DNA from 2 places in the Paenibacillus woosongensis genome. Region 2 is predicted to be linked to the other one. Evidence: riboswitches for the same ligand, from Rfam matches in the RefSeq annotation. Region 2 holds a riboswitch; the other holds the start of a gene.
The links. A riboswitch is a leader RNA that binds a small molecule or an ion and turns the genes downstream of it on or off. The one in region 2 is predicted to bind cyclic di-GMP.
Positions count from the first base shown of each region.

Region 1: it holds a riboswitch for cyclic di-GMP, as region 2 does, so the genes downstream of both, QNH46_RS12065 (chemotaxis protein CheW) here and QNH46_RS00270 (methyl-accepting chemotaxis protein) in region 2, are expected to answer to the same signal.

Region 1 is NZ_CP126084.1:2,633,379-2,639,652, reverse strand. It holds gene QNH46_RS12070 (methyl-accepting chemotaxis protein) at 1-898, opposite strand, end outside; gene QNH46_RS12065 (chemotaxis protein CheW) at 951-1,400, opposite strand; cyclic di-GMP riboswitch class I at 1,458-1,553, opposite strand; gene QNH46_RS12060 (NanQ anomerase/TabA/YiaL family protein) at 1,857-2,330, opposite strand; gene QNH46_RS12055 (MurR/RpiR family transcriptional regulator) at 2,370-3,224, opposite strand; gene QNH46_RS12050 (ROK family protein) at 3,236-4,114, opposite strand; gene QNH46_RS12045 (N-acetylmannosamine-6-phosphate 2-epimerase) at 4,111-4,803, opposite strand; gene QNH46_RS12040 (carbohydrate ABC transporter permease) at 4,834-5,676, opposite strand; gene QNH46_RS12035 (carbohydrate ABC transporter permease) at 5,691-6,274, opposite strand, start outside.
Region 2 is NZ_CP126084.1:54,174-60,447, reverse strand. It holds gene QNH46_RS00275 (non-ribosomal peptide synthetase family protein) at 1-1,679, opposite strand, end outside; gene QNH46_RS00270 (methyl-accepting chemotaxis protein) at 1,757-3,520, opposite strand; cyclic di-GMP riboswitch class I at 3,711-3,799, opposite strand; gene spoIIE (stage II sporulation protein E) at 3,988-6,274, opposite strand, start outside.

The sequences.
Region 1 (6,274 bases), 2.6 Mb from region 2:
CATCGTTCGCTTGACTCGTGCTGCTGCTGGCAATTTCCTCCGTACTTGCGGAAATTTGCTCTGCGGCGGCGGAGACGTTCTCCGCCAAGCCTAGAATGCTGCTTACGGTTTCGCGAAGGCTAAGCACCATATTATTGATCGATGCGGCCACTTGCCCAACCTCATCCTTCGTATCGATATTTTCCGTCTCTGTTAAGTCGCCATGAGCGACTTTTTCCACCAGCCCGACAACACGATTTAACGGACGGGCGATCACTTGGGATATCAAATAACCGAAAGCAATACTGAGCAGCATGGCGATAATAATAATGACAAGCGTAACCGTCCGTGACGAAGCATAAAGCACATCCGTATCAATGCTAGATTGCTCTGCTCTATTTACGTTTAACGTCGCAAGACTTGTTAAATAATTGTTGAAGTCTTCACGGATATCCTCGTAATCTCCGTGAAGGTAGTCAAGAAATTGCTCATTTTTACCTTCCATTGTTAATTGAACCGCTTCATCGTAAGCGCGCTGAAAGTTTTGCCATGAGAGCTGAACGTTTTTGTACAGCTCTTCATGCTCTATTGTGTTAAAGCTTCTTGTTCCATATTCCACAATCCGGTCATCAATATCTTTTTTAAATCCATCCAATTTGACCAAATACTTATCTTTATCTTGCTGCGACTCGCTCATATGCAAGTTCAGCAAATCCGCTCTCATTTGCTGGTAGGTGATTTGGGCATTCATTACGTTCGTAATCGGCAATAAGCGATTGTCATACATCTCATTTATACTATTATTCAGCTTATCCATGTTGTTTAAGCCATAGAAGCCTACAAAGGTAACGATGATCGCTAAAACAATAAAAGAACTGATCAGCTTGACTGACGTCTTTAGATTATAAAACCACTTCATTAGGGCCACCTCATTCGATATTTTACAGTTAATTTTGCTGTGATGATGAATATTAAATATACGAATAACCGCCGTTAACATCCGTAAGCAGAGTTTGTATGTCAAGCAGCACAATTAGGGAATCCTGCTGCTGAAACATCCCTTTTAGCCAAGCCTGCTGCGCCATATGCGGCGGGAAGTTGATTCCTTCTTTAGGGAGGAACATGACCTTTTTTACTTCGTCAACGACAATGCCGATATTCTGGTTTGCTTCCTCGGTATGTATAATAATGATGCGGGTTTTCGAATCCAACTCCTTTTCTGCCTCTGAAAATATGGTATGGAGACTTATTATGGGGATCAGTTTTTCTCTCAGCTGGATCATGCCTAGAAATTCCCGGCGCGAATTCGGAATCCAATTCACCGTTTGCATCCGGATAATTTCTGATACTTCTAGGACAGGAATCCCGTAATCATTGCCGTTGATGGCAAAAACAACGTATTGTTCACTCGTCTGGCTCATTTCATCCCCCCTTCCTAAGACAAAAAACCTCCCTAAATAACGGAGGATTCCCTCGATTTCGGCAACTGGCTGGCATAATGTCATTGATTCGGTGACAAAGTAGCCCCTGTAGCTTTGCGTCCTTGCCTTTCGGCAAGTTTGCCCTTCTATTCAGTGGTCACTTCAAAGCTTCGAACAATACACTGTTCGACAATTTAATACAATTTTCAACTTTATTCGACTAAATACTACTTCTCGATTATAGTTCACAAGTACTTATTTGACAATAGTCGTTCGCACCAATATGGGTGAATAAATCTATTAAAATAGGCTTTAAGACCCAATAACATGTCATTCCTATACGCCTGTTCATATTTATGTTCTACTGAAGAACTATCCGCCGAGATTCAGTAAGTATCAGACAAAATGAAAAAGCAAAAGTCCTTAATGCAGAACTTTTGCTTTTGCTTACATGATTCACGATTTGAACATATTGACATGAATCTTAACCACAAGCTTGCGAATGGCCGCCGGCTGCTCAGCCATGCCTGGTCTATGAATATCATGCGGAAAAAATACGGCGAACATTCCAGGCTTCATCGCTAATTTCACTTCTTCATCTGAAGGCTGATACAGCGCATAGTCCCCTTCCTCATCATACGCCTGCACAGGTTGTTCTCCCTCGACTGCAGGCGACCATCCGATAATCTCCTCGCCTTCGATCAGATAATGCACATCGATATAGGCTTCATGCTTCTCCGCTGCCTGCTCTGCAAACGACTTTGCTTCCAGTTCCATAACCGAAGCATACATTTCATTGCCCCGAATCTCGACCCGCCCAGGAGACGGCAGATCGCGAATGATGCTTTGGATCGCTTCAACCGCCTCTGCAATTGCTTGATGCTCAAATTTTTGGTCTTCCTTCCAGGTTGCCAGTGAGCCTAAAATCATATCCGCATCTCCCCATAATTAATGATAAATGAGCTTTGACTATAGTAGCTTCTCGCTGACTGCCGCTGCGGTATTCTCCTTGTTGGCAACCGATTGTTCCTTCGATCTCTTGAAATATTCGGTATATAGCACGTCCAGCAAATAGAGCTGGGAAATTTTCGCCGATAAGGATCCTCCCTGCAGCGGACCTTCATTGGCTCCGCACAGCAGCGTAAGGTCCGAATACGAAGTTAGCGGTGACTTGACGAACCGTGTAATCGATATTACCGTTGCGCCGCGCTCCTTTGCCTTCTTGGCCACTTCAATATTGTCCTTGGTTGAACCTGAATACGAAATGATCACAGCTACATCCCGCTCGGACATGAGAGCCGCCGACATCATCTGCAGATGTGAATCAAAAGTGCACTCCGCCTTATTTGTGATCCGCATGAACTTGACTTTGGCCTCCATGGCCGTGATCAGTGACGAGCCCACGCCAAAGAACAATATCCGGTCGGCTTCGATCAAATAATCGATGGCCTGATCGATCTTCTCGATATTCAGTAGATTAAAAGTCTCATTCAAAGCGCTGATATTGGAAGACAGCACCTTCGATGCGACCTGGTCAATCGTATCATCCATAAGCACCTGGTCGGTCAGCTGCGGAATTTCATTGTCCACGGTAATGCTGTGAGCCAGGGCGATTTTGAATTCCTGATACCCCTTATAGCTTAGTGATTTACAGAAGCGAAATATGCTGGATTCCCCAACATTACAGGCATCCGCTAAATCCGTGATCGACATGTAAACCACGCTTGCAGCATTCTCCAGCACATAGTCGGCTACTTTCTTTTCCGTGTTCGTTAAATTGTTATACTTGGAATGAATCGAAGTAAAAATACTTAATGGCCGCAATGTCTCTCCCCCTATCGAAAAAATAGTGATGCCGCTCCAAGAACGCCCGCTTTATTCCCTAGGGAGGCTTTCAGAATTTTCACATCACGATAGCTTTCCATAACCGTTGCTTTCGTTCTGGCTTCCACAAGCCGAACCAACTCGTCCTGCTCCATAACGCCACCCCCAACTATAACGGCAGAGGGATTAAAGATATGAATGATTGAGGCTAAGCCGTAGGCAACTTCATCCACCCATGCATGCATAACTTGCTCCAGCCGACTGTTCCCCTGTTTGATCTTCTCGAACAATATTCTGCCGTTCGTACAGTCAGGGTCAACCTTCCCAGCCATTTGCACCAAAGCTGTCGTCGAGGCATATTTCTCGTAAAAAAGGGGCTGCGCCACATTGCGGCTATTGGCTCCCGCATGCGTCACGATATGGCCAAATTCAGCTGCCACGCCCTTTGCCCCTTTATAAACCCGACGGTCGATGACGATAGCCCCTCCGATCCCCGTGCCATAGGTCAAACATAGAAAATCGGATAAGTGCCGGGCAGCGCCGAAAAATGCTTCTCCAAGCGCAGCCGCATTCACGTCATTTTCAACCTTTACAGGTTTATGAAACCTTTCCTCAAGCATGTTCTTTATTCTCATACCGGTGTAATCAGGTATATTTTCGTTAGCATAGACGATAAATCCTGCTTCCGAATCAACTTGTCCTGCCGTACTGATGGCAATCGCATCAAAATTGTCATATTCCGCGAGCTTGTCCATCAATCGACTCATCACATGAGGGCCGCCTTGGCGGCTCTCCGTGGCGTACTCCTGGAATTGCTCCAGTTTTCCCTGCTCATCGCAGATGCAGAGCTTTGTATTCGTTCCGCCAATATCCGCGGCTAATATTCTCATTTTATCACTGCTTTCACAAACCGCTGCGTGATTTCCATCGGCCGGGTGATGGCAGAGCCGACAACCGCCGAAAATACGCCAAGGTCGTACATTTTCTTCAATTCTTCCGGTGTAGAAATACCGCCTTCCGAAATAACGGGAACCGATAGACGGCTCACAAGCCGCTCCACTAATTGAAAGTCAGGTAAAGCAGTGCCTCTAGTAGCATCGGTATATCCGCTCAAGGTTGTTCCTACCAAATCAAATCCCAGTTCCTCAGCCATGACGCCTTCCTCGAACGTTGAACAGTCTGCCATAAACAACTGATCCTTGTACATCTCTCTAATACGCGGGAACAACTCGGAAATCGTCGTCCCATCGGGACGGATTCGGTCAGTTGCGTCCATCGCGATAATATCTACGCCTTCATTGTACAGAGCCTCAACTTCCTTTAATGTCGGTGTAATGAACACATCCGAACCTTCGTATACCTGTTTGATAATGCCGATGATCGGCAATTGAACTGTTTTCTTGATTTCTCTAATATCTTCCACGCTGTTCGCGCGAATGCCGGCTGCTCCGCCCAAATAGGCGGCATATGCCATTCTCCCCATAATAAAGGGGCTATGGAGAGGCTCTTCAGGCAGCGCCTGGCAGGATACGACTAATTTATGATGGATCTCTTTTAGCACTTTATGATCTGTATTCATCTGTAAACCACTCCACGTTTTTATATGTTATTACTCTTTCACTGCCCCGGCCGTAATGCCTGATGTAAAGTAGCGTTGGAACATTACAAAAATGATCAGCATCGGAATGGCTGCTACGGTCGCTCCGGCCATTTTGTAAGCAAAGTTAGGGTTGAGATCCTGCATCAGGGTCGCGGTACCGACCATCAGCGTTTTCATCAATTTCTCCTGGCCAACGACCAATTGCCACAAATAGTCGTTCCAGACCTGGACGAAATTAAGGATGAACAATGCTCCAATGCCCGGTTTAACGATCGGCAGCATGATTCTCGTAAATGTTCGCCATTCGCTGGCTCCGTCGATTCTCGCCGCTTCCCTGAGCGCATTCGGTGTCGTATCGAAGAACCCTTTCAATAAAAATACCCCAAATGCCCCTGCTACGTTGGGCCAAATCATTCCGCCGTAAGCGTTCACCATATGGAAATTCTGAACGATGCGGAAGAGCGGTACAATCATGATTTCTTTCGGAATCATCAAGCTTGAGACAAAAATGATATAAATGAGATTACTGAATTTAAAATTGATTTTCGAGAAAGCGTACGCTGCCATCGAACCGATGACAATGACCAGAATGGTTGTAACGCCAGACACGTAAATACTGTTGAACGTCCACCGCAAAGCGGGCTGGTTTTGAAATATATCGACATAATTGGAGAAAGTAATCGTCTTTGGCCACCAGTCTGGCGGCATCTTGACGACGTCCGAGCTGTTTTTTAAAGAGCTTGTAAATAACCAATATAGCGGAAACAGGTTTAAAACAGCGAAGAGGGTAATGATCGCGTTTGAAACGATATCGAACCTTTCCATTTTTTTCTTGTTCTTGATTTGTGACATTGAGCTTATCCCCCTCACTTCTCCTGAAGCATGCTTTTCAATTGAGGTACTGAGAGCAGCAGCGTGATGATGAACATAATCACCCCAACCGCAGAAGCAACTCCGAGCTGATTATATTTAAATGCGTTGTTGTACAGGTAATACATCAGAGTCACGGAGGCATTGTTAGGGCCGCCGCCAGTCAATAACTGGATGACGACGAATATTTTTAGAACAGCAATGATGTTAATGATCGTAATGTACACGGTCGTCGGTTTGACGGATGGAATCAATATTTTAAGGATGACCTGCCATCTGCTGGCTCCATCCACTTCTGCCGCTTCGAATAGATCTTTGGGTACGCCGATCATCGCTGCAATATACAGGATGATTGCTTGACCGACGTTGGTCGCAAAGGTGACGAAAATAATGACGGGCATAACCGTCTTGGGATTACCGAGAAGGTTCACTGTGCCTAGCCCCATATCGCGGGCAAAATACGAAATCAATCCATTTGCCGGATTAAGCAAAAAGCTCCAAACCATACTCATGACAACCATAGAAACCATGACAGGAATATAATAGCTTCCCCGGATGAATGAGACATATCTGGCGTTCT
Region 2 (6,274 bases):
ACCTCCTCGAAAGGGTTGACGGTTGTGACTACGGTTGCTTCCGTTGGCCCGTAGGCGTTAACGATCAGCGGACGATGCTTCAGCTTCTTCTGGAATGCCCGTACGGCCGCTCCCGCAAGAGCCTCCCCGCCGATGACGAGGCTGCGGATAGACTTGTATTTATCGGCCTCTTCCTCATTTAAATAGGTGGATAACTGATTAAAAAAAACCGTAGGCAATATGCCGAAACGCGTTGCCCCTGTGTACTCGATCGCCGCCGTGAACGCTTCTACCGAATACCGCTCGTCCCCCGATAATAAATGCAGCCGGGCCCCCGCATGCAAAGCGCTGAATATATCGTAGACCGAAGCATCGAAGCTAAAGGTTGAATACTGCAAAATAACGTCCCGTTCATGGAGCCCCAACTGCTCCACCGTAGCAGCAGCTAAGTTGATAACGCCGATATGCGGAATCAACACTCCCTTTGGTCTGCCCGTTGTGCCTGAAGTATAAATCACGTAGGCGATATCATCTGCTCCAACAGCAACCCTTGCTGGCTTGGCAGGGTAATCGCTGAGATTGCCATCCAGGCAAAAAACCTGATATGCTGGCCGGCTCTGCTCCCGATCAGGCCGCCTCTCTTGCTCTTCCAGCAGGGAGGCCACTCTAGATGCATACTGCTTCTTCGTCAGGACAATAGCCGAGCGGGTATCCTGAACAATATACATGTTTCGGTCGTCGGGATGCTCGGGATCGAGCGGAACGTAGGCCCCGCCGGCTTTCAGTACACCGAGCATGCTGATGACTGCCTCCAGGCTCCGCTCCATAAAGATTGCCACGAAATCGCCCGGAACGAGCCCGGAGCTTAGCAGCATTTGCGCCACCCGGTCCGATTCTATATCAAGCTCCGCATAGCTTATTTCCCGCTGGCCGGACGACAGGGCGATCCGATCAGAGAACCGCTTCAGAGACAAATCCAGCAGCGCCGGAATGCTGGCCGCCTCTGGCAGCGCCTTTGCGGTGTCATTCAGCCGGGCATACGCCTCGACGTCTTCCTCCGTCAACAAAGGTATCCTGCCGATCACGACGTGTTCATCCGCCAGCACAGCATCCGCGATTTGTTGAAATAGCGCGCCATATCTCCGAATGGTCGATTCCTTAAATAAATTGCCAGGATAAGCAATATGAATCAGCGGTTGACCTTGTTCAACCCTCACATCCCAGTGAAGCAGACCTGGTCTGCTGCTTTCATTCCGGCCATAAACCGCCTCCAGCTCGGGAATGGGGCCAGTAATGCCCTCAATTTCCTCTAACGGCATACTGGCCGCCTCAGCCTGAACAAGCCTGTCCGCAATTTGCTTATACAGGTCGCAAAATTGACTGTGGCTCTCGAGTACTATCCTTACTGGCAGCAGATGACCCCGGCTGCATCGAACGCCGAAGATCAACTCCTGCTCACCCGTCATTCTATGCAGGAACACGCAATAGCAGGCGATCATCCATGCCCGCAGCTCATCCGTACCCCTTAGCACAGCGTTCAGCTGTTTCATATTTAAATCCAGTGCATAAGTCGTTTCGCGCAGCTCTCTGATCTGTCCGTGTTTAGGAAAGTCGGTGTACATATCCAAACCGGACAACGGAGGCTTCAGTTCATCCAGCCAATACTGTCTGCTCTGTTGCGTTACCAGTATGGTATTCATCGTATCTACTCCTTCAAGCGATCTCTCTATTTAACAACCAGTGAGCCTGGCCCGTTATGCCTGGAACAACGCCGTGCTTATAATTTCAAACCGGCGACGAGCTCCTCCAGCTTATCGGAAATCTGATTCAGTTGTTCAGCGGCATTGACAATTTTATTGGAGGAATTCCGCTGCTCCATCGCCCCCGCTTTGATCTCCTCGGACACGGCCGCATTACGCTCAGCCAGTTCAGCAAGCTGCTTGATGGCCGCCGTGATTTGTTCCGTCTCCGCCACCATTTCCTCGGTAGCCGCGGATACCTCCTGAATTTGACTGGTTACCGCATCGGTAGCCGATAGTATCGAGCCGAACAGCTCTCCCGTTTCTTGGACAATGCCGATGCCGACCGCAACATTATGCTCACCCTCGTTGATTGCCTGGACGGCCTGAAGGGTCTCTTGCTGAATATGCCGGACAAGCTCAGCAATCTGTTCCGCTGATTTCGCGGACTCCTCGGCCAGCTTCTTGACTTGGTTAGCAACCACGGCGAAGCCGCGGCCTTCTTCCCCTGCCCGGGCAGCCTCAATGCTGGCATTGAGGGATAGGAGCTGCGTCTGCGTGGCAATCTGCGTCATGACCTGGACAATTTCCTCAATTTCGCCTGAGCGCTTATGCAGCTGCTCAATGGAATCGACCGAATTTTTGACCGATTTATGTATGGAGCCCATTTGCGTCATGACCTTCTCTACTTTATCGCCGCCTTGCTCGGATTGCTCCTTCATCTGCATCGCCGCTTCCGATACAGCGGAGGTATTACCGGCAATCACATTCGCTCCAGAGGCGATATCCTCCAGAGAAGTGGCGCTCTCCGTAATCGATTTGCTTTGGAGGGATACCTTCTCGGAGATTTCTTCGATATTATTCGTAATCGTAAGTGAACTCTCATGATTATCTTCCACGGTAGAGAACAACACCTTGGATTGCTCTGCGGATTGGATCGACACATCCTTAATCGTCGCTACCAGACGGTTGATGTTGCTTACCGTGGAATTGAATTTAGCATTGATCTGGCCAAGCTCGTCCTGACTCGTCTTCAGCTGGACGCTGAAGTCCCCTTGGCTCAGCTTGTCCAGCGCGGCCATCAAATCCTTCACCGGGGCAAAGGTTCTTCTCATCAGGACATATTGCAGAGTAAGGATAACCAGCAGGGTTGCTCCAAGAGCTATCGACGCGTATTTAAGCAAACTCTGCTGTCCTTGCATAATCAAGCTTGCATCGATGTCCATTCCCATGTAAGCAATGACATTTCCTTGTCCGTCCTGGAACGGAAACAGCACCGTCAGCCATGTTCCATAATCGTCTTTATACGGCTTCGTATAAGTGATTGTCTTCGTTTGCATCATCTCGCGGACGCCCTGCACATGAAAATCCGGCTGTTCCAGCAAATCCCCCAAATGAAGGCCTTCCTCCGCAAACATATCGAGGATGAAACTAGGGAAAGCAATCATTAGCGTCTTATTGCCATCCACCAGTTCGGAACCGAATATATATCCTTGAGCGACATTCGGATGGGTGGCCGACAGTTCATCGAACAGGAGCGTCAGCTTCTCTTGAACAGGCGATTTGGGGTCTGTATTGCCCATGGCTTCGGCCACCTCGTCGGCGGTTACCTTTTTGCTCCAGGCTTCCATAACTTTAAGGGAATCGTTTCTTAACTGGTCCGTCAGAACTCCGCCTTGAATGTAGAAACTGGAGGCGATTAATATGACTCCCGTCAATATGATCGATAGACTCGTCAGCAGCACGTTTTTGGAAACAATGCTCAATTGTGTTAACTTTCTTAAAAAACTTGGTAGCTTCATGGCAATTCTCCTTCTCCTTCTCTCTGGATAGATCGATTAGATGTCCTATTTCCTTGCTTTAAAGCAAAAAGTGAACTACAGCGTAAAAGCAACCATAGTTCACTCATTTACCGCAGACACCTGCATGAAAAGCTGCCCTCGCTGACAAGGAGCATGAGAGCTCCTGCAGAGGGCCAATTCTGGCTTTTCTTATTGCAGCTGGCTGACATTTCTCCGATTGGAGAGTAAGTCCCTATAGCTTTGCGTCACTACCTTTCGATAGCTTTGCCGAAAAAATAAGAATATGAGATTAAGTCCTTTAGATGGAATATACCCAATAATAAGGTCGATATTACTATATAATTCAATACTTTTCCATCGAAAATAGCATTTTTTACGCATTTTTTACAAAACTAGTTCTTTAGACCCCCTACCTTTTCTCACGAAAAGTTCATATTTATACCATTCTCTGAAATGCATTCTCCTTTTCAGCTTACTGTCCGAGGCCGCTCTAGCCGGCTAATGCCTGGAATATGCAGTGTTGACCACTGCGGGCGTAAATGCTCTATTTGGGCTACAACGACGGTCATGTCGTCATGAATTACATTTTTCTGGTAGCGAATGACGGACTCGAGCAAATGATCCGCCATTTCCTGCGGGTCCTCCGTCTTCATCTCCAAAATAAGCCGCTTCATCCATAGTTCCTTGTTAACCGCGTAACCCGGCGCGTCATAAATGCCGTCCGTCATCATAATAAGCGTATCTCCGGGATGAAGCTGGACCGTTACCAGGTCGATGTCGATCTCTTGAATAATCCCAATGGGTAAATTGCTTGCCGATACGGGAATTACCTCATTGCCCCGTTTGATAAAGCTAGGCGAAGAGCCAATCTTCATAAATGTCGTCTTGGCCGTATATTCATCGATCAGCGCCATATCCACTGTGGCATATACTTCGTCCGGGGAACGCAGCATAAGTATCGAATTCACGGACTTAATGGCAATGGTCTCATCCATGCCGGATTGCAGAAGCTGTTCCAAAATATTGAGAGCCGTGCTGCTCTCCTGCCTTGCCCTTTCCCCATTGCCCATGCCGTCGCTGATGGCCACCGCAAAGGTGCCATTGCCCAGCTCCATGGCGCTGAAGCTGTCCCCGGACAGCAGGTCACCGCCTTTGGCCGTTCCCGCTACGCCGGTGACGATTTCATATGTTTTCGCCGACCCGAACGTTACCGTCGCCAGTCCCTCCTTGGCCCTGTATTCCGTTTCTCCGGTCACTGCAATATGCTCGCCCAATATATCAGATAACAGCGGAGCGATAATCTTGCGGCACTCGTCGAACCCACGGGTATAGGCATGCACGATTTCGATCTCCACATTCCCCTGGTCGAGATTGATGATATCGATGCTATAAATGGACAGCCCGAGCTTCTCCAAAGCCTCACGGATTTGCTCCTCCTGCCGGTACATCGCTTGTCCCTCCCGTTTAATCTCCTTGGCCAAGTCCTCCATCACTTGGGAGACGCCCGATAATTGCTCCGCTACGAGCTGCCGGCTGTCGTATATTTGCCGTTTCCACTGCATATCATGTTGATACAGATCGTATTCCCGCTTCATGAGCTCCAGTACTCGCTCCGTCTTGGAGCATAGTTTACTCCAGTTCGCCGGCAAATCCCGTTTGCTTAAGTCCGGCTTCTCCTCCACGGCAGTCATCATTTCCGTCATAAACTTGTAAGTTTGATAGAATTTCCCGTCCCAGCAGGCATTTTTGCGAAAACAAGAGGCACAGGCTCCCTCGGTGACGGCGTTCATGAAATGGTCGAGCTCCTCGTTCCGCTTCGCCATGTCGCCCGAACCGGCTGCTTGTCCAAAGCTACGGGACAGCTGCTTGAACACTTTCGAGAACTGCGTAACCCGTTCCGCTGTTATATCCCGCACCCGTTTGGCGTACTCATGCTGTGTTTTGGTATGATCCTGGGTGCCCGGCACATACCTTGCGATCATCTTGAAGACGCTGCCCGGCGTCAACAGAAACAGCAGCACGGCCGCACAGCTCTCCCAAGTCGAAGCGATAATATCCTTGGAACCAGTCAAGTACACGGATAGTATGGAGGAGCCAAGCAGCATGCCAAAGCCGACTGCCCACTTGCGCCCCTCCCGCAGCATGCCCGCCAGCATGCCGGAAAAAGCCAGCAGACTCATTTGGTACAGCGCCGCCATATTGGCCAGGCTTAGTATGAGCCCCGTGACGACCCCAACGGATGCTCCTAGCGAGGCTCCGCCTACCAATGCGAACAGCAGGATTAAATATCTGGATAGAATATGCTCTGCCGATAATCCGTAAATCTCCCATCCGACGAGTCCGGTCATGACCGAGGCCAGCATAATGACGAGACATAATATTTCTTCGTTGCGCAGCTGATAGCTTTTTTTACGGAAAGTGAACAGGGGAATCGCCTGCATAAATACCAGCGTCAGAACAAAGCTTAATACCGCATCCATAACAGTCATCGTTAAGGCATACCAGGTTAGCGATGGACCGATTACGGTACCGAACAACCCCACGATAAAGGTTGAAGTGAACACCATCAAAGGCGCATAAGTCAGCTCCGCCCGCTCGAAGGCTTCCATCCCCCGAAAAACCAAGTAAAAAATCAGCAGCTCCGCAGCGATACTTATAACATGATCACCAGACCCGAACAGGGCTCCCGCAAGGATGGAAGAAGCAATGAGAATCGCGGCATCCCGGCGCAGGAATATCATTACAGCAAAAAAA